DNA from 2 places in the Stenotrophomonas sp. KH_029 genome. Region 2 is predicted to be linked to the other one. Evidence: riboswitches for the same ligand, from Rfam matches in the RefSeq annotation. Region 2 holds a riboswitch; the other holds the start of a gene.

Region 1 (10,323 bases), 720 kb from region 2:
ATCGCCGCCCACCTGCTGGGCAACATGTGGCAGCAGGACTGGTCCAACCTGTGGGACCAGCTGGAACCCTATCCCGGCGCCGGCAGCCTGGACATCACCGCCGCGCTGGAAAAGCAGTACCAGACCAACCTCAGCGGCGCGCTGGCCAAGGCCGGCAGCAGCAACGCCAACGTCGAAGCCCTGTTCAAGGCCCAGCGTGAAGCCGAACTGCGCACCGCCAAGCAGATGACCGAACGCGCGCAGGACTTCTACGTCTCGCTGGGCATGCCGGCACTGCCCAAGTCGTACTGGGACAAGACCCAGTTCATCAAGCCACTGGATCGCGACGTGGTCTGCCATGCCAGTGCCTGGGACATGAACATGGACGGCGACGTGCGCACCAAGATGTGCATCAAGCCGACCGAAGAAAACTTCACCACCATCTACCACGAGCTGGGCCACATCTATTACGACCTGGCCTACAACCCGCTGCCGCCGCTGTTCCAGGGCGGCGCCAACGATGGCTTCCACGAAGCGATCGGCGACACCATCGTGCTGGCGATGACCCCGCAGTACCTCAACTCGATCGGCCTGGTCGACAAGCCGCAGGAAAGCCGCGAAGCCACCATCAACGCACAGATGCGCATGGCCCTGAGCGGCGTGTCGTTCCTGCCGTTCGGCCTGATGATCGACCGCTGGCGCTGGGGCGTGTTCGACGGTTCGATCACCCCGGACCATTACAACCAGGCCTGGTGGGAGCTGAAGGCCAAGTACCAGGGCGTGGCCCCGGCCAGCACCCGCGGCGAGGAGTTCTTCGATCCGGGCGCCAAGTACCACGTACCGGGCAACACCCCGTATACGCGCTACTTCCTGGCGCGCATCCTGCAGTTCCAGTTCTACAAGGGCCTGTGCGATGCCGCCGGCTACAAGGGCCCGCTGCACCAGTGCAGCTTCTACGGCAACAAGGAAGCCGGGCAGAAGTTCTGGGCGATGCTGAGCAAGGGCGCCAGCCAGCCGTGGCAGGCCACCCTGCGCGAGATCACCGGCGGCGACAAGCTCGATGCCGGCCCGATGATCGAGTACTTCACCCCGGTCAATGACTGGCTCAAGCAGCAGAACCAGGGCCAGATGTGCGGTTGGAAGGCCCCGGCCGCCACTGCCGCGGCCAAACCGGCGGCGGCTCCGGCCACCCGCTGAGAAGATGCGGCCGACCATGGGTCGGCTGCGCGGTGATGGGACGAAAAAGCCGGCCCTTGGGCCGGCTTTTTCCGTTGGTTCTTCGCCGATGTCCGGGGCTACAGCCCACCCGGTGGCACTATGGGAGCATGCCACCGGGTGGGCCCGGCCGTTGTCCGGTTGTTGCCGCTGCTGTTTCCGCTTCGCGGATAACGTCAAAAGCGTTTCGTGCCCCTCCGGGGCGCGAGTCACTTTCTTGCTCGTGCAAGAAAGTAACCAAAGAACACGCCCCCGTCCGCGATCCGGCGGGCAACGCCCGCCGGTGCCCTGCGCTTCTCGCGTCATCGGGGGACGGCGCGGAACTCGCTGCGCTCAGACACCCGCGCCTCTTCGCCCCCGCTGCCGCTGCGATGCTCGGCTCGCTCCAAGGGGGGAGGTAGATCAAGATCAAAATCACGGGCAACAGCAACAGCAACAGCAACAGCAACAGCAACAGCAACAGCAACAGCAACAGCAACAGCAACAGCAACAGCAACAGCAATCCGACCACGGTCTGACGTTGCTCCAGTTCCTGGCAACCCCATCACAGGTAGGTCCGACCCATGGTCGGACACGCATCGTCTCGGCATCACGCTGTTCGAGCGTGGCTAGGACCTACGCTTTTCCATGCGTGCCAGCCATGTGTGGAGGGCTGGCGTGGGTGGGTTGGCGGGACTGTCGAAAACACGGATGTTTTCGCCAAGCCCCCACGGATGGGTTCACGGCGTGTCCCGTCAACCCACCCGCGCCAGCCCAATCAGCGCATACGTCGGTCATTGCCGTTGATCTGAGGCTTTAGTGCGCAGCTGACTTCCCGGAAATCGGCGAAGAACCTTTTTCGTTGGTTCTTTCATGCACCGCGGTGGCGGAACGAGCAGCGTCCGACCACGGGTCGGACCTACGCCTGCGCTTTGGGCTTCAACGCGGCCGCGAACTCCAGCTTGAACTGTTCGAAATCCTTGCCATCGGCCTTGGCCTCGGCATGCGCGGCGTCCTTCAATGCATCCGAATACACCAGCCGCACCGGCGTGCCCTGGCGTTCGTGCAGTTCGGCGGCCTGCATGATCAGTGCCAGCACCCGCGCCGCGCTGGGGGTCTGGCCGGCGATGCGCCCATCCATGCCCAGCACCCACTCACCATCGCGGCGCACGATCCCGGCCAGCAGCGTGCGCTGCTGGTCGCGCAGCTCGGCATGCGGTTCCACCGGCGTGGCGGCGGCCTGCTCGCGGTTGGCGGCCTGGGTTTCGCGGCGCCGGCGGATGTCGCGGCGCAGTTTGGAGGTGGTCGACATGCGGGGATTTCCGGACTGCATCAAAGCGTAAAGGATACCGCACGGGCGTTTCCGGGCCGGTGCACGGCCAGCCCGCCCCGGCCTGCCAACGGACAACCAACGGCCCAGACCCGTCGGCCGGCCGCAGCAGCGGTCATTGGCCCGGGGCGAGCCTCTCGCGGCGGCGCTCGCGGTGGCGTTCCCAATACCAGAGACTGGCGCCGAGGGCGAAGAAGCCGGCGTAGCCCAGCGCCAGGTGCACCGGGCTGGCGCTGAGCAGCGGCGAGACCACCCCGGCCACCAGCGTGCTGGTCATCAGCTGGATGAACATCTGCATCGACGAAGCCAGCCCGCGCTGGTGCGGATACATGTCCAGCACCGCCAGCGCCAGGATCGGGAAGATCAGTGCGATGCCCACGCCGCCAAGGAAGATCGGCAGCACCGCCCACGGCAGTTCGATCTGCGGCACCGACAGCACATAGCCCAGGTTGAGCAGGGCCGACACCGCGCACAGCCCGAAACCGATCGCGGCCTGCCGCGGCGCCACCACCCGCCCGGCCATTCGCCCGGACAGGAACGAGCCCATGGTCATGCCGCCGATGGTGGGGATGAACAACCAGGCGAAATCGCCCTCACCCAGCTTGAGGTGCTGCATCACGAACACCGGCGCCGAGGAGATGTACAGGAAGATCCCGGAGAAACTGAGCGCACCGGCCGCAGCCAGGCGCAGCAGACGCGGGTTGGAGCCCATGCGCAGGTAGCTGCGCAGCAGCTCGCGCATCGACAACGGCGTGCGTGCTTCCAGCGGATGGGTTTCGGGCAACCACTTGCCGGTAGCCAGCAGCAGCACCAGCCCGAACAACACCAGGAACCAGAAGATCAACGGCCAGTCGCCGCCGCCGAGCAGGATCCAGCCGCCGATGATCGGCGCGATCGCCGGGGCGACACCGAAAATCATCGAGACCTGGCTCATCAGGCGCTGCGCATCGGCACCGTGGTAGAGATCGCGGATCACCGCGCGGCCGACGATCATGCCGACGCCGGCGGTCATGCCCTGCAGCGCGCGGAACACCAGCAGCGTGGCCATGTCGGTCGACAGCGCGCAGCCGACCGAGGCGCCGATGAACAGCACCAGCCCGCCGATGATCACCCGCTTGCGGCCGAACGCATCGGACAGCGGGCCATGCGCCAGGCCCATCAGTCCGTAGAACAGCAGGTACACGCTGATGGTCTGCTGCACCGCGACCTGGTCCACCTGCATGCGTTGCCCCAGCAGCAGGAAGGCCGGGAAAATGGTGTCGATCGAGAACGGGCCGAACATCGCCAGTCCTGCGAGCAGCAGGGCCAGGCGGCGGGTCGAGGGCGAGGCGGGCGTCATGCGGTCTTCCGTCAGGGCCATGCGCGAATGCACGGCGGGCGCCAGCCCGGAACGGGCGGCGCCAGATGAATACGAGGATCCGATGATGATAGGGCTTTGCCCGGCCCGGCACCATGCCTGCGACGGCGTATCCGGCCCCGCCTGCCCACCCATTCATGTCCTGGCAGGCCGTAGCCGGGCGGGCCGCTGGGCTATAATCGCCGGGCTACACGGTGGGAGAAGCGGTCACCCGCTGCCGAAGGCGCAACGCCCGTAATCGCTCAGGCCCGATACCACCTGCATCAAAACTCTGGAGAGACCGGCCACTGCCGGCGCCGAAGGGGCACGAAGCACGCAGATGCGCGCTTTTAAACTCTCAGGCAAAAGGACAGAGGGGCACCCAGGAAGACCGCAAGGTCCGCTGGCTCGCGCGTCCGCGATCCGCCGGCCCTGCTGGGCTTCCGAACGTGCGTGCCCACTCTTCGAGATGCCAGCCATGTCCCCGAATACCTCCGCCCAGCGTGCCGCTTCCCTGAGCGAGCTTGAACACAGCCACGCGTTCGTCGAACGCCACATCGGCCCCAACGACGCCGAAATCGCGCAGATGCTGGGCGTGGTCGGCCACGCCTCGCTGGACGCGCTGACCGATGCGATCGTCCCGGCCGGGATCAAGTCGCCGGCACCGCTGGCCCTGCCCGAGTCGCTGACCGAAGTGCAGGCACTGGCCAAGATCCGCGCCATCGCCGACAAGAACCAGGTGTTCCGCACCTTCATCGGCCAGGGCTACTACGGCACCCTCACCCCGAACGTGATCCTGCGCAACGTGCTGGAAAACCCGGCCTGGTACACCGCCTACACCCCCTACCAGGCCGAGATCTCGCAGGGCCGCATGGAAGCGCTGATCAACTTCCAGACCCTGTGCGCCGACCTGACCGGCATGGAGATCGCCAATGCCTCGCTGCTGGATGAAGCCACCGCCGCCGCTGAAGCGATGACGCTGGCCAAGCGCTCGGCCAAGTCGAAGTCCGACACCTTCTTCGTGCACGACGCGGTGCACCCGCAGACCCTGGAACTGCTGCGTACCCGCGCAGAACCGCTGGGCATCGTGCTGCGCGTGGGTACCCCGGCCGAAGCACTGGAGGCCGACTGCTACGGCGTGCTGCTGCAGTACCCGGACACCTTCGGCCACGTCGGCGACCACAAGGCGCTGGCCGATGCGGTGCATGCGCGCGGCGGCCTGGTCGCGGTGGCCACCGACCTGCTCGCGCTGACCCTGATCGCCGCACCGGGCGAATGGGGCGCGGACATCGTGGTGGGCAACTCGCAGCGTTTCGGCGTGCCGTTCGGTTTCGGTGGCCCGCACGCCGCCTTCATGGCCTGCCGCGATGCCTACAAGCGTTCGATGCCGGGCCGTCTGATCGGCGTGTCGGTCGATGCCCAGGGCAATGCCGCCTACCGCCTGACCCTGCAGACCCGCGAGCAGCATATCCGCCGCGAGAAGGCCACCTCCAACATCTGCACCGCGCAGGTGCTGCTGGCCGTGATGGCCTCGATGTACGCGGTATACCACGGCCCGGACGGCCTGACCCGGATCGCCCGCCGCACCCACCGCCTGGCCGCGATCCTGGCCGCGGCGCTGCGCAACGCCGGCATCAACGTCGGCGCGCAGTTCTTCGACACCCTGCACGTCAAGGACATCGACGCCCAGGCGATCCACGCCAAGGCGGCCGCGGCGCGCATCAACCTGCGCGCGATCGACAGCGAAGCGGTCGGCATCAGCCTGGATGAGACCACCACCCGTGAGGACATCGTCGCGCTGGGCCGCCTGTTCGGCGCCAGCGTTGACGTGGACGCCCTGGACGCGGCCACCGCCGATGCGTTGCCGGCCGGCCTGGTCCGCACCAGTGCGTTCCTGACCCACCCGGTGTTCAACACCCACCACAGCGAACACGAGCTGCTGCGCTACCTGCGTTCGCTGGCGGACAAGGACCTGGCCATGGATCGCACCATGATCCCGCTGGGCAGCTGCACCATGAAGCTCAACGCCACCGCCGAGATGATCCCGGTGACCTGGCCGGAGTTCGCCAACATCCACCCGCTGGCCCCGGCCGACCAGGCCACCGGCTACAAGGAACTGATCGACGGGCTGGAAGCGATGCTGGTGGAATGCACCGGCTACGACGCGGTCAGCCTGCAGCCCAATTCCGGCGCGCAGGGCGAGTACGCCGGCCTGCTGGCGATCCGCGCCTACCACCGCTCGCGCGGTGAAGACCATCGCGATGTCTGCCTGATCCCCGATTCGGCGCACGGCACCAACCCGGCCTCGGCGCAGATGTGCGGCATGAAGGTGGTGGTGACCAAGACCGATGCCAACGGCAACGTCGACCTGGAAGACATCCGCGTCAACGCCGAGAAGTACAGCGACCGCCTGGCCGCACTGATGATCACCTACCCGTCCACGCATGGCGTGTTCGAGGAAGAGGTGGTGGAAATCTGCGAGATCGTGCACAAGCACGGCGGCCAGGTGTATACCGACGGCGCCAACATGAACGCTCTGGTCGGCGTGGCCAAGCCCGGCAAGTGGGGCTCGGACGTGTCGCACCTGAACCTGCACAAGACCTTCTGCATCCCGCACGGCGGCGGCGGCCCGGGCGTCGGCCCGTGCGCGGTCAAGGCGCACCTCGCGCCGTTCCTGCCCAAGGTGCTGGGTGGGCAAGGCGATGTCGGCATGGTCAGCGCGGCCAGCTTCGGCAGCGCCTCGATCCTGCCGATCAGCTGGATGTACATCACCCTGATGGGCACCGCCGGCCTGCGCAAGGCGACCCAGGTAGCCCTGCTCAACGCCAACTACATCGCCAAGCGCCTGGCCCCGCACTTCAAGACCCTGTACACCGGCCGCAACGGGCTGGTCGCACACGAGTGCATCCTGGACGTGCGCCCGCTGGAGAAGACCTCCGGCATCGGCGCCGAAGACGTGGCCAAGCGCCTGATCGACTTCGGCTTCCACGCCCCGACCCTGAGCTTCCCGGTCGCCGGCACGCTGATGGTGGAACCGACCGAAAGCGAATCCCTGCACGAGCTGGATCGCTTCATCAACGCGATGATCCAGATCCGCGAGGAAATCGCCGCGATCGAAGACGGGCGACTGGACCGCGAGGACAATCCGCTCAAGCACGCCCCGCACACCGCCACGGCGGTGTCGGCCAGCGAGTGGTCGCATGCCTACCCGCGCGAGCTGGCGGCCTTCCCGCTGGCCAGCCTGCGCCAGCAGAAGTACTGGCCGCCGGTGGCGCGCGTGGACAACGTCTACGGCGACAAGAACGTGATGTGCGCCTGCATCCCGGTCGATGCGTACAAGGAAGACGAGGGCGTGGAGGTCTAGGCCTCCAGCGCGCTGAAGCAATCGGACGGCCCGCGCAAGCGGGCCGTTTTCGTAGCGCCTGGTGCTACCCGGTGCTGGCCGATATCGATCATCATGCGACGCCCACGGCCAACACCCGGCCCTGTCCCCTCCCACGTACAAGGAAGCATCATGTCGATCCATCAGATGAACATCCGCGGTTTCGCGCAGATGCTTGGCGCACTCCGCGGCCAGCTGGACAAGGCCGACGCGCACGCGCTGGCTGTGGGCTATGACCCACGCAACCTGCTCTCGGCGCGGTTGGCGCCGGACATGCACCCATTGGCCAAGCAGCTGCAGTTCGCCTGCACACAGGCGCACGAAGCGGTATGCCGGCTCAGCGGACGGCCGCTGCCGTCACTGCAGGCACCCGACGACCTCGACCAGGCGCGTGCGCTGATCGACCAGACCCTGGACCAGCTGGCGTCTGCAGACGCGGCGGTCATCGATGCCGGCGCCTCGCGCGATGTGGCGATCGAACTGGCCGGCGACCTTGCCTTCGACATGAAGGGCAGCGAGTACGCCGCATACTGGGCCACGCCGCAGTTCTATTTCCACCTGATCACCGCCTATAGCATCCTGCGCCACAATGGCGTGCCGCTGGGGAAGGCGGACTACGTACCCCACATGTTCGCCTGGGTGCGACAGAACTAGGGATGCTGGTGCCGTAGGCCCTGCCCTGCCCGGCTCTACCGGTCAATCTGCTTGGCGGTTGGCGCGCATGCGGCGTGCGATTTCGCTGCTGAGCGCGATCACCGCCGTCAGCACCGCCATCGACAGGAACTGCGTGCGGGTCTGTGTCTCGGACAGCAGCAGACCGAAGATCAGCGCCAGCACGCCCAGGCCCAGCAGGGTCAGGTACGGATAGCCGGCCATCCGGAACGGCAGGCGGGTGCCGTCGCGGTTGGCCCGATGGCGCAGGATCAACTGCGACAGCAGCGAAATCGTCCACACCAGCAGACAGGTCGAGCCGACGATATTGAGCAGCACCGGCAACACCTTCTCCGGGAACACCAGCTCCATCACCGTGGCGGCAAAACCGAACAGCACGCTGGCCAGCACCGCGATGATCGGCACCTGGCGCGGATCGGTCCAGCCCAGCACCGCCGGCGCTTCATCGCGCTGGGCCAGCGAATACATCATCCGCGAGGCGCCATACAGGTTGGCATTGAGCGCCGACAGCAGCGCGATCACCGCGATCAGCGTGATCGCCGTGGCCGCGCCGGGGATATTGGCCACCTGCAGCACTGCGGCGAACGGCGACTTCAGCGCCTCGCTGGTCCACGGCACCACCGCGATGATCACGCTCAGCGAACCGATGTAGAACACCAGGATGCGCCAGGCCACCGTGCGGATCGCCCGCGCGATGCTGCGCTCGGGATCTTCGGTTTCGGCCGCCGCCACCGCCACGATCTCGGTGCCGCCAAAGGCGAACACCACCACCAGCAGCGCCGCCCCGACCCCGGCCAGCCCCTTGGGCGCAAAGCCGCCATGCTCGGTGAAGTTGCGCAGGCCCGGCGAGGCCACGTCGGGCAACCAGCCCATCAGCAGCGCCACGCCGATCAGGATGAAGCCGACGATCGCCACCACCTTGAGGATGGCGAACCAGAACTCGAACTCGCCGAAGTTCTTCACGCCCAGCAGGTTGATCGCGGTGAAGAACAGCATGAAGGCCAGCGCCGCCATCGGTACCGGCACCGCCGGCCACACCGTGGCCAGCAGCCCGGCCGCACCGACCGCTTCGGCGGCGATCACGATCACCAGCTGCACCCACCACAACCAACCTACCGTGGCCCCCGCGGTGGCGCCCATGGCATCGGCGGCATACACCGAGAACGCGCCACTGGTCGGCTTGGCCGCGGCCATTTCGCCCAGCGCGTTCATCACGATGATCACCAGCGCGCCGGCCACCAGGTAGGACAGCAGCACCGCCGGGCCGGCAGCGTGCACGCCCACCCCCGAGCCCAGGAACAGGCCGGCGCCGATCGCGCTGCCCAGACCCATCATGATCAGCTGGCGGGGCTTGAGGGCATGGCCCAGGCGGGCAGCGGCTGGCGTCGGAGTCTGGGATGCGGGCATCGGAATCGCTTGGCGGGCAACAGGTGCGACACGATACCTGTTCGGCCGGCCCGCGGCATAGGCCACCCGCGCCGGCCCGGCTCAGGGGCCGGCGCGCTCGCCGATCTGGGCCCGGTAGCCGCGCGGGGACACCCCGACCTCGGCCTTGAACTTGCGGGTGAACGCGCTCTGGTCGGTGAAACCGCAGGCCTGGCCGATGCTGGCGATGCTGTCCGGGCCATGCAGCAGGTGTACCGCCATCTGGATGCGCAGGCGGGTGAGCACCTGCTGCGGGGTCATCTGGAACACCCGGCGGAAGGTGCGCTCCAGCTTGGACAGCGAAAACCCGGTGATGTCCAGCAGGGTCTGCATGCGCACGTTCTCGGCGTAATGCGCATTCAGATGCGCCAGCGCCAGCCGCAGCTGCTCGTACTGGGCGCCCAGGCTGTCCTTCTGGCCCAGGTCGCGCGAGATCCCGATCAGGCCGGCGACCTGGCCATCGACCAGCAACGGCCGCTTGCAGGTCAGGCACCAGCCCGGTTCGCGGTTGGCGAACAGGTGCAGCTCCATCAGGTTCTCGATCACCCGCCCGGCCAGCACCTGCTCGTCCTGCGAGGCGTAGTCGGCGCCCAGTCCGGTGGGGTAGATCTCCGCCGCGGTGCGCCCGATCACCTCCTTGCGCGACTTCAGCCCAAGCCGGCGCAGCATGGTCTGGTTGATATGCGTGTAGCGGCCCTGGCAGTCCTTCATGAAGAACAGCACGTCCGGGATCGCATCAAACAGGGCTTCGATGTCGGCAGGTTCAACGCGCATGCGGCGGCGGGCGAGCAGTGGAGACCTGGCAAGGATACCGCCCCGCCGCCGCCCGGCGGCCGGGCACGGCATGTGAAGCGCGGGTGGATGCCCGGGCAGGTTTTCCGACCGGCGATTAACGCCGCCCCTGCCAGGGTGGGCGGTATCGCCTCACCACCAGCCCGGAGTCGCCCCATGGCCACCAGCAAGCCCCGCAAACGCCCGTCCGCCCCCGCCGACCGCCACGGCCAG
Region 2 (10,323 bases):
CCTTCTTCATCTCGAACAACCCGGTCGCCGCCAGCAGTTCGCTGAGCTTGCCGTAGCCGTAGTTGCGCGAATCGAACGAGGCCTGGTTGCCGATCTGGCTGCCCACCGGCCCCAGGTGCGACCAGCCATCCTCGGCTTCGGCCGAGGTCACCGCGCGGCGCAGCATCTGCACCAGCCGGGTGTCGTTGCGCAATTCCGGCCCGCTCTTGCGCGGCCGGGTTTCCTCGTTGTCCTGCTCCACCTCCGGGTCGGTGGCGTGGCCCTGTCCCAGCGCTTCGAGGTAGGTGAACTTGGAGCAGGCATTGACGAACGGCTCCGGCGTCTTCTTCTCGCCAAACCCATACACCTTGACCCCATCGGTGAGCAGCCGCATCACCAGCGGGGTGAAATCCGCATCGCTGGACACGATCGCAAAGCCGTCCAGGTTGCGTGCGTACAGCATGTCCATCGCATCGATCACCATCGCCATGTCCGAGGCGTTCTTGCCGCGGCTGTAGGCGAACTGCTGGATGGGGCGGATCGCATAGGCATGCAGCACCGATTCCCAGCCCTTCAGCCGCGGACTCTTCCAGTTGCCGTAGGCGCGGCGCACATTGGCCACCCCGTAACGGGCCACTTCGGCCAGCACCACGTCGATCTTGGATGAGGGTGCGTTGTCGGCATCGATCAACAGGGCGATGCGCTTTTCCGGTTCGGTCATCATCACTCTCCAGCACGGGGATGGATCGGCCGCCGGCAAGCGCGACGGCCCCTGAACCCAGTATCGGCCATCCAGGTGAACACCCCGCTTCACGTGCGAGGATAGGCGGTGTCGACCATGAACCCATGGGGCCGGAGGGCCGGCCCCCGCCAAGGAGTCCTTGCATGACCCGCGATCCCCTGCCCCACCTGGTCATCATCGGTGGTGGTTTCGCCGGCCTCTGGGCCACCCGTGCATTGGCCAGGGCGCGCATCCGCATCACCCTGGTGGACCGCCGCAACCACCACCTGTTCCAGCCGCTGCTGTACCAGGTGGCCACCGCCGGGCTGTCCGCGCCGGATATCGCCGCACCGCTGCGCCACATTCTGGGCGACCAGCGCAACGTCGAAGTGCGCCTGGGCGAGGTCACCGCGATCGACAAGCAGGCCCGGCAGATCACCCTGGCCGACGGCAGCCAGCTCGGCTATGACACCTTGATGCTGTGCACCGGCGCCACCCATGCCTATTTCGGCCACGACGAGTGGGCCGCCGACGCGCCCGGCCTGAAGACCCTCGACGATGCGATCGCACTGCGCCGCAAACTGCTGTTGGCCTTCGAGCGCGCCGAGGCCGAACCGGACCCGGCGCGCAAGGCGGCCTGGCTGAGTTTTGCCGTGGTCGGCGGCGGCCCGACCGGGGTGGAGCTGGCCGGCACCCTGGCCGAAATCGCCCGGCACACGCTGCGTAACGAATTCCGCCACATCGACCCGGCCAGCGCCAAGGTGCGGCTGGTGGAAGCCGGCCCACGGGTGCTGTCGACCTTCCCCGAGGTACTGTCGCTGAAAGCGCGCCGCCAGCTGGAAAAGCTGGGCGTGGAAGTGCTCACCGGCACCCCGGTCAGCGACATCAACGGCGACGGCTTCCAGCTCGGCGGCCAGTTCGTGCCGGCGCGCACCGTGGTCTGGGCCGCCGGCGTGGCCGCCTCGCCGCTGGCACGCACCCTGGAGGTGCCGCTGGACCGCGCCGGCCGCGTGCCGGTGCAGCCGGACCTCACCATCGACGGCCACCCGGAGATCTTCGTCGCCGGCGACCTGGCCGCGCTCAGCCAGGCCGACGGCAGGCCGGTGCCCGGCGTGGCGCCGGCGGCCAAGCAGATGGGCAGGCACGTGGCGGCGGTCATCGGCGCGCGGCTGGAAAACAAACCCGCGCCGGGCCCGTTCAAGTACCAGGACTTCGGCAACCTGGCCACGATCGGGCGCATGGCCGCGATCGTGCACCTGGGCCGGCTGCAGTTGTCCGGCGTGCTGGCCTGGTGGTTCTGGCTGGCCGCGCACGTGTTCTTCCTGATCGGCTTCCGCAACCGCCTGGTGGTGCTGCTGAACTGGGCCGTGGCGTACTGGAGCTACCAGCGCAGCGCACGGATCATCTTTGGGGACGACCGCGAGGATCGGCGACCAAGGCAACCGACCGACACCCACCAGGGGCCGACCGCATGAGCAACCTTGAAACCTGCCCGCGCTGTTCAACGCGCTTCGATTCGCGCAAGGCTCTGTTTCGCAGCGGCGTGCCGATGTTCTTCAATGCCATCACTGCCCGAAACGTGCAGATGGTGGTGCGCTGCCCGACGTGCGGCTACCGCTTCGACGGGCAGGACGTGCGCCTGTTCGGCTTCCTGCCACCGGAGGGGTTGCGCTGGGTGCTGGTGGGCCTGCTAGCGCTGTGCGTCATCCTGATGTTCGCGCTGCCGCCGCGCTAGGGCGATTGCGCACCTGGCAGAATTCCTCCAGCCGGGCGGTATCGGCGATCTGCGTGGCCGTCCAGTGCCGGGTGATCCAGGTGGTCAGTGCGGCGTTGGCCAGGTGCCACTGCCCCATGCGCATACGCGGCCCACGCATCAGGTGCCGGGCTGCCACCCATGATGCTTCGCGATGCACCGGCGCGATTTTCTTCATCGAATGCGTAAGCAGTTCGACAGTGTGGCCCCAGGGATTCATTGCCTCGACCCCGTCTCGCGGCGTGTCATCGCAGGCGGCGCGGTGAGTCGGTGCAACGGCGGCCGGCTGCGGCAGCGCGTGGACGCTGGCCAGGCCGAGCAGATACAGCACGCCCGGCAAGGCGCCGATCAGTACCACCGCCAGCAGCAGCCCAGCCCAGGCCTTGCCAGCCGCGCCCACCGCCTATGGCGCCTTCGGTTTGCTGTACCACAACGCGTTGACGATGATCCAACGCCCGTCGAACCGGCCCATGTGGAAATAGTCGACGAACCAGGGCGTTTCCAGCCGCACCGAGGCCGCGTTGCCGGTGACATCGAGCACCTTGCAGCGGCGGTTCCATTGGTCCCGGGGCGTCTTCAACGCGCCCTGCCGGGTAAGCGCCACCAGTTCTTCCTTCGACATCCGGCGCAGGCCCAGGCGCTCGTCCGGGGTGTCGCCAAGGATCGCGCGCTTGGCCAGGTCCGGGTGCAGCGAACGCGCCACGCGGGCCGGATCGCCTTCGAGCTGGCCGTCCACGTAGTCCAGGCAGGTCGCTTCGATCGCCGACACGGTGGCCGGATCGGCAACGGCGGGCGCAGGCGTGGTTGCCGCCGCCAGCGCGAACATCACAGACAACATCGACATCGTTGGTCTCCGTTGGAACAACCCGATTGAAGCCACAACACCGGCACCGGCATTGGAGCGGCGCCTGCGGGCAGGCTCAGCCCTGCGCGATGCAGCCCCAGCCATCGACGCGGCCACTGTATGGGCCGGCCTCGGCATCCAGCAAGGCCTCGAAGCCGGCGATGTTGGCATGCGTGGGCAGCATCATCGGGTACACCACCACCTGCCAGGGAAACGCTTCGTTGCCCTCGTACCGCGACAGCGACACCTTCTGTTCGTTGCGCAGCAGATGCACCGCAAAGCCGATGGCGTCATCTTCGCCGGGAAAGACCAGCGCAAAATCCACTTCGCGGGGAATGCTCAGGTCGTCGCCATCCTGGAGCATGTTCCACAGCACATCGCCGTTTTCGTCTTGCGGGTACAGGGCCAGATCGCGTGACATGACACTCCACGGCCTCAGTGAGCCGATCGCGGGAAGGTGGACGATGGTAGTGCGCCGGGCAGGACGCGAACAAGCGGGGGCCCGGCAGCGCCCGGCCTCAGGGTTGCTGCAGCCAGGCCAGCTTGCGCCCGCGTGGCTGGCGCTTGAGCTGCCACTCAGCCTTCGACGCCGCCGCCCGGTCCGGGTAGGCGCGCATCGCCAGCACCTTCAACGGCGGGTTGGCGCGGGTGTAGCGGGCCCCTTTGCCGGCCAGGTGGGCCTGGAAGCGGGCCTCCACATCGTTGCTGATGCCGGCGTAGTAGCTGCCGTTGCGGCATTCCAGCAGGTACACATACCAGGGGGTGGGTTCAGCGGGCATACCGGGATTATCGACCAACCGGGGCGCGGCGGCTGCTAGAATCCGCCCCGGATGCAGGAGAGAGGCGCCGCGCTGGCGCCCGCCGAAGGCGCAGGCTCCCATAATCGCTCAGGCCGGTGGCGTGATACGCCACCAACCATGCATCCGACACGCCGATCTGGAGAGAGGTCTTCAATGACCCGCCGAAGGGGCACGTGGCCTTGGCCACCGAACTCTCAGGCAAAAGGACAGCGGGAGCGGCAGCGGAATCCCACCCCCACGCCCGTGCACCGCACGGGTGTGCCGGCTGCGTGTTTCCGTCCCCGCCTGACGTGTCCGGATGCTCCCCATGCTGCTCTCCCTGATCTACCTCATCGCCATTTCCGCCGAAGCCATGACCGGCGCGCTGTCGGCCGGGCGGCGGCGGATGGACCTGTTCGGCGTGATCATCATCGCCTGCGTCACCGCACTGGGCGGTGGCTCGTTGCGCGACATCGTGCTCGGGCACTACCCGTTGGGCTGGGTGAAGCACCCCGAGTACCTGGGCTTCACCATCTGCGCGGCGTTGATCGCCACCTGGGTGGCGCGCTGGATGCATCATTTCCGTCGCACCTTCCTGGTGCTGGACGGGCTGGGGCTGATCTGCTTCACCCTGATCGGCTGCGCGGTGGCACGCGAGGGCGGGCACGCCGCGCCGATCGTGCTGATCGCCGGCATGTTGACCGGCGCCTTCGGCGGGGTGCTGCGCGATGTGCTCTGCAACGAGGTGCCGCTGATCTTCCAGAAGGAGCTGTACGCGGTGATCACCCTGCTTACCGGCGCGGCGTGGCTGGTGCTGCTGGAGCTGGGCGTATCGCTCAATGCGGCCACGCTGTGGTGCCTGGGCGGCGGCTTCCTGCTGCGCCTGCTGGCGATCCACTTCAAATGGGAAATGCCCAAGTTCGTCTACCGCGACGAGGTGCATTGAACGGAACGTTCAATGCACCGGTAGCGACCGACCGTTGGTCGGGCGGCCTGCCCTACGTTCAATGCACCGGTAGCACCCGACCGTTGGTCGGGTGACCTGCCCTACGTTCAATGCACCGGTAGCACCCGACCGTTGGTCGTGTGAGGTGGTGTACCGACCAACGGTCGGTACCTACTACGCGGCTTGGCTCACCCGCGCCGCCCGCCGCGCCCGCACCGCGCCGGCCAGGCTTTCCAGCACCGCCAGCGAGGCGTCCCAGCCGATGCAGCCATCGGTGATGCTCTGCCCGTAGACCAGCGGCTGGCCCTCCACCAGGTCCTGGCGCCCGGCCACCAGGTGGCTTTCGATCATCACCCCGACGATGCGCTCTTCCCCATCGGCCAGCTGCGCGTTGATGTCGGCGATGACCCTGGGCTGGTTTTCCGGGTTCTTGCTGCTGTTGGCGTGGCTGGCGTCGATCATGATGCGCGGTGCCAGCTGCGCCTTGGCCAGGGTCTGGCAGGTCGCCTCGACGTGGGCGGCATCGTAGTTGGGGATCTTGCCGCCGCGCAGGATCACGTGGCAATCCGGGTTGCCGGCGGTGGCTACGATGGCGGTGTCGCCCTGCTTGGTCACCGACAGGAAGTGATGCGGATTGGACGCTGCGCCGATCGCGTCGGCGGCGATCTTGATGTTGCCGTCGGTACCGTTCTTGAATCCCACCGGGCACGACAGCCCCGAGGCCAGTTCACGGTGCACCTGGCTTTCGGTGGTGCGCGCGCCGATCGCGCCCCAGGCGACCAGGTCGGCGATGTACTGCGGGGAGATCACATCGAGGAATTCCACGCCGGCCGGCAGGCCCAGCTTGTTGATGTCGCGCAGCAGGCCGCGCGCCACGCGCAGCCCCTTGTTGATGTTGAAGCTGCCGTCCAGGTCCGGATCGTTGATCAGGCCCTTCCAGCCGACCGTGGTGCGCGGCTTTTCGAAGTACACGCGCATGACGATCTCCAGCTCATCGGCATAGGCATCGCGCAGCGGCTTGAGGCGCTGGGCGTATTCGATGGCGGCCACCGGATCATGGATCGAGCACGGGCCGATCACCACGGCCAGGCGGTCGTCGCGGCCGTGCAGGATCTCGTGCAGGGCCGCGCGCGAGGCGCTGACCGTATCGGAGGCCTGCTCATCGCAGGGCAGCATCGCCAGCAGTTGGGCCGGCGGGGTCAACGGTTCGATCTTGCGGATACGCAGGTCGTCGGTGTGCGGGGGCATCGGGGGAAACTCCTTGGAAGTGGGGGTCCCCAGCGCGGCGGCAACAAAAAAGCCGCCAGGTGCGCTGGCGGCTTTCGGGTATGCGTCTGAAGCTTTCTTCAGGGTGAGCGCATGCCTTCCTCCGCCGGTGGCTTCGGAAAGTAATACCAAAAGTAGGAATTGGCGTGGCGTGCGTTCATTGGGGAGTATTGATAGCACAGCTTCTGCGCAGTGCAAAATGTTTCAAACGCAACTGGAACCGCATGTTCAGCCGTCGCCGTCCTGCTTATGCCTTGGGCAGCGCCGCCAGCTCGGCCAGGTGCTGCTGCAGCCCGCCGGCGGCGCCGGCGACGTGGGTGGTGGTGAAATAGGTGTGCCAGCCGGTCGCTTCGATCGCCGCCAGCAGAGCATCGGCATCCTGGCGCGCGCTGCACTGCCAGACCGCATAGAACTGCTCGGCACTGGTATGCGGCACGTCCTGGTCCAGCGGGCCCATCGCCAGCGGCGTGATCCGGGCCGGATCCACGTGCTGCATGCCGGCGCCGATGCGGGCGAACAGGGCCGCACGCGACAACGCATCCAGCGCGGTCCAGGCGGGGGTGGCGGTGTAGAGCTCGATCAACATGTACGACATGGCGCTTCCTGGGGTCAGAGCGAGCGCAACGCGCGCTTGCGGATATGGGTGTTGGCCGGATCATCGGCATGGCATTGCTGCCAGCGGGCGCACAGCGCGCGCACCCAGTCGGGCTGGCTCTTGCCGGCATCATTCAACCAGTTGCCGACCGCGTCCTGCACATAACGCGACTCATCGCAGCACAGCGCCTCCAGCAGGCCCTGCGCATGCTGCGGCTCCTGCTTGAACAAGGCGATATGCGCAGCCCATACGCCGCGGGGGCGCAGCGCTTCGCAGGCGAAGCGGCGCACATTGGCGGACGCATCGGCGGTCCACGGCTGCAGATGCGCCAGCACCCGCAGCGGTTCTGCGGCGATGTGCGGGCGCACGGCCAGCCAGGCCCATTCGCGCACGCCAAAATGACCGTCGTCGGCCAGCGCGCGCAATGCATCGAGCTTGTGCTCCAGCGACAGGCGCGGGTCGCTGCCGATCAGGTAACAGGCCCAGCCGCGCACGGTGTCGCTGCGGTGCTCGCGCCACTGCGCGGCATCGCCCAGTGCGTGCGCGCGCAGCAGGGTGGCTGCGCCCTGCATGCGCACGGTGATGCCACTGCCGGCGGCCTTGCCCATGCTGGCCAACGCAGCAGCCGGCAGCGCGGGGGCGACGCTGGCCAGCAGCCTGGCGAAATCCAGCGCTAGGATTTCGGCCAGATGGGTCGCCTCGGCATGGCCGCCATCCAGTTGGGCGCGGCGTTCGCGCGACAGTGGCGGCGTCTTCATCCGGCCCGACCGGCATCGGTGCGCGCCCAGATCCGCTGCAGCAGGCCGCTGAGCAGGGCGCGCTCGGCATCACCGAGATCGGCGAACAGGCTGCCGATCCACTGGCGGTGCTGGTCGAACAACGCCACCGCGAGGGCTTCGCCGGCGGCGGTCAAGCGGACGTTGATGCGACGCTTGTCGTGCGCATCGCTGTGCCGTTCCAGCAGCGCGTCGCGCTCCAGCCCATCCAGCAACCCGGTCACGGTGGCACGGGCGACGCCGGCGCGCTCGGCAAGCTGGTGCGGCGACAGCGGTTCGGCCGCACCCTGCAGCAGGAACAGCAGCACGAAGCGGCCCTCGCTCAGGCCCAGCGGTGCGAGCCGGTTGGCGCAGTCCTGGTCGATCGCGCTGGCCAGCGAGAGCAGCTGGAAACACTGCGCCAGGCCATCACGCTCGGTATGGCCGCGGCGCTGCATCTCGGCAAGGAAGGCATGGTGCTTGGGTTCCAGCATCGGGATGCAGATAAGTGATTAGTCGCCTAATCATAACCCCGGAAGATCGTCTGTGAAAGGGTTGTATCGTGCGGCTCAAGCCGATTCGAAGAACATCAGGTAGACCAGCCGGCCGTTCTCCATGCGGTCACCGAATGCCGGGCCGGCGGTATGCCACAGCCACGGCCGCAGCAGCACCAGGCGGTTGAAGTGCATCGGCACGCGCATGGTCATTTCCCACTGCGCATCGTCGGCACTGTCCCGCTCGATGATGTCACGGTGCATGGCCGGGCGGTCGGCATAGCCGTACCGCGCCAACTCCGCATCATCCAGCGCCAGCCGTTCCGTGCCGGTGCGGCGATGACGGAAGAACTCGGTGCCGCCCTGGCAGTCCTGCGGCGCGCTGAGGTACAAAATGCCCGACCAGTGCGAACGGTCCACATGCACCCTGGCGCGGCCCACGTCATTGGCCAGGGTGATGCGGAACTTGCCATGCGACTGCCGCGGCGACACCGCGCGCAGCGGTTCGTTGACCAACCGCGAGACGACCTGGTCCAGGCCGTCGATTTCCAGCCGTTCGACCGAGTTGCGGCCGGGAAAGGCGCCATCCTGCTCGGGATAGGTCAGTCCCAGCCCGGCAGTGCGCAGGGACTGCGCGTCGTCCGGAGCGAGGAAGTCATCGACGACGATCATGGAAGTAGGCATCTGCCGAGCGTAGCCGGATGGCACCGGTCGCGGCAAGGCGTGGCGCCGGGGGCGGCCGAGGCAACGACGAGCGCGCGGTGACCCCAGCAATGCACGCACAAAAAAACCCCGCCTTGCGGCGGGGTTTTTCTTGTGCGGCCGATGGTGTGTGCCGACCAACGGTCGGCACCTACCGGACCGATGCGTGCCGGCCAGCGGCCGGCGACGGCATCAGAAGTCCATGCCGCCCATGCCACCCATACCGCCCATGCCACCGCCAGCTGCGCCGGCGCCGTCATCCTTCTTCGGGGCATCGGCCACCATGGCTTCGGTGGTGATCATCAGGCCGGCGATCGAGGCGGCGTTCTGCAGCGCCGAACGGGTCACCTTGGTCGGGTCCAGGATGCCGAATTCCAGCATGTCGCCGAATTCGCCGGTGGCCGCGTTGTAGCCGAAGCTGCCGGTGCCTTCCTTGACCTTGTTGACGATGACCGACGGCTCTTCGCCGGCGTTGGCGACGATTTCGCGCAGCGGGGCTTCCATCGCGCGCAGGGCGATCTGGATGCCGTGGTTCTGGTCTTCGTTGGCACCCTTCAGGCCGGCCAGTGCGGTGACCGCACGGACCAGGGCAACGCCGCCGCCCGGCACCACGCCTTCTTCAACGGCTGCACGGGTAGCATGCAGGGCGTCGTCGACGCGGTCCTTCTTTTCCTTCATCTCGATTTCGGTCGAAGCGCCGACCTTGATCACGGCAACGCCGCCGGCCAGCTTGGCCACGCGTTCCTGCAGCTTCTCGCGGTCGTAGTCCGAGGAGGTGTCTTCGATCTGGGTCTTGATCTGGGTCACGCGCGCTTCGATGTTGGCCTTCTCGCCGGCGCCATCGATGATCGTGGTGTTTTCCTTGGAGACCTGCACCTTCTTGGCGCGGCCCAGGTCCTTGAGCGTGGCCTTTTCCAGCGACAGGCCGATTTCCTCGGAGATCACGGTGCCGCCGGTCAGCACGGCCATGTCTTCCAGCATCGCCTTGCGACGGTCGCCGAAGCCCGGTGCCTTGACGGCCACGACCTTGACGATGCCACGGATGGTGTTGACCACCAGGGTCGCCAGCGCTTCGCCTTCGATGTCTTCAGCGATGATCAGCAGCGGCTTGCCGGACTTGGCCACGCCTTCCAGCACGGGCAGCAGGTCGCGCACGTTGGAGATCTTCTTGTCGTGCAGCAGCACGTACGGATCGTCCAGGTCGGCGGTCTGCGACTGCTGGTTGTTGATGAAGTACGGCGACAGGTAGCCGCGGTCGAACTGCATGCCTTCGACCACGTCCAGCTCGTTGTCCAGGCCCGAGCCTTCTTCAACGGTGATCACGCCTTCCTTGGTCACCCGGCGCATCGCTTCGGCGATGATGTTGCCGATCGATTCGTCGGAGTTGGCCGAGATCGTGCCGACCTGGGCGATCGCCTTGTCGTCGGTGGTCGGCTTGGAGATGTTCTTCAGCTCGGCGACGGCGGCGATCACGGCCTTGTCGATACCG

Evidence for each region. A riboswitch is a leader RNA that binds a small molecule or an ion and turns the genes downstream of it on or off. The one in region 2 is predicted to bind glycine.
Region 1: linked by a shared signal. The riboswitch ahead of gcvP (aminomethyl-transferring glycine dehydrogenase) and the one ahead of AC3ITM_RS17135 (trimeric intracellular cation channel family protein) in region 2 are both predicted to bind glycine.

What each region holds. Positions count from the first base shown of each region.
Region 1 covers NZ_CM174498.1:3,080,966-3,091,288, forward strand. Annotated here, with positions in the region: gene AC3ITM_RS13960 (M2 family metallopeptidase) at 1-1,176, shown strand, start outside; gene AC3ITM_RS13965 (hypothetical protein) at 2,093-2,485, opposite strand; gene AC3ITM_RS13970 (multidrug effflux MFS transporter) at 2,619-3,842, opposite strand; glycine riboswitch at 4,122-4,223, shown strand; gene gcvP (aminomethyl-transferring glycine dehydrogenase) at 4,309-7,203, shown strand; gene AC3ITM_RS13980 (DUF1993 domain-containing protein) at 7,354-7,875, shown strand; gene AC3ITM_RS13985 (amino acid permease) at 7,918-9,300, opposite strand; gene AC3ITM_RS13990 (AraC family transcriptional regulator) at 9,382-10,092, opposite strand; gene AC3ITM_RS13995 (catalase) at 10,267-10,323, shown strand, end outside.
Region 2 covers NZ_CM174498.1:3,805,790-3,816,112, forward strand. Annotated here, with positions in the region: gene AC3ITM_RS17100 (NYN domain-containing protein) at 1-700, opposite strand, end outside; gene AC3ITM_RS17105 (NAD(P)/FAD-dependent oxidoreductase) at 865-2,175, shown strand; gene AC3ITM_RS17110 (hypothetical protein) at 2,172-2,435, shown strand; gene AC3ITM_RS17115 (hypothetical protein) at 2,404-2,853, opposite strand; gene AC3ITM_RS17120 (nuclear transport factor 2 family protein) at 2,857-3,297, opposite strand; gene AC3ITM_RS17125 (ribonuclease E inhibitor RraB) at 3,374-3,718, opposite strand; gene AC3ITM_RS17130 (GIY-YIG nuclease family protein) at 3,816-4,076, opposite strand; glycine riboswitch at 4,121-4,215, shown strand; glycine riboswitch at 4,224-4,315, shown strand; gene AC3ITM_RS17135 (trimeric intracellular cation channel family protein) at 4,405-5,022, shown strand; gene aroG (3-deoxy-7-phosphoheptulonate synthase AroG) at 5,197-6,270, opposite strand; gene AC3ITM_RS17145 (DUF6616 family protein) at 6,536-6,883, opposite strand; gene AC3ITM_RS17150 (DNA alkylation repair protein) at 6,898-7,641, opposite strand; gene AC3ITM_RS17155 (MarR family winged helix-turn-helix transcriptional regulator) at 7,638-8,132, opposite strand; gene AC3ITM_RS17160 (DUF6445 family protein) at 8,208-8,804, opposite strand; gene groL (chaperonin GroEL) at 9,027-10,323, opposite strand, start outside.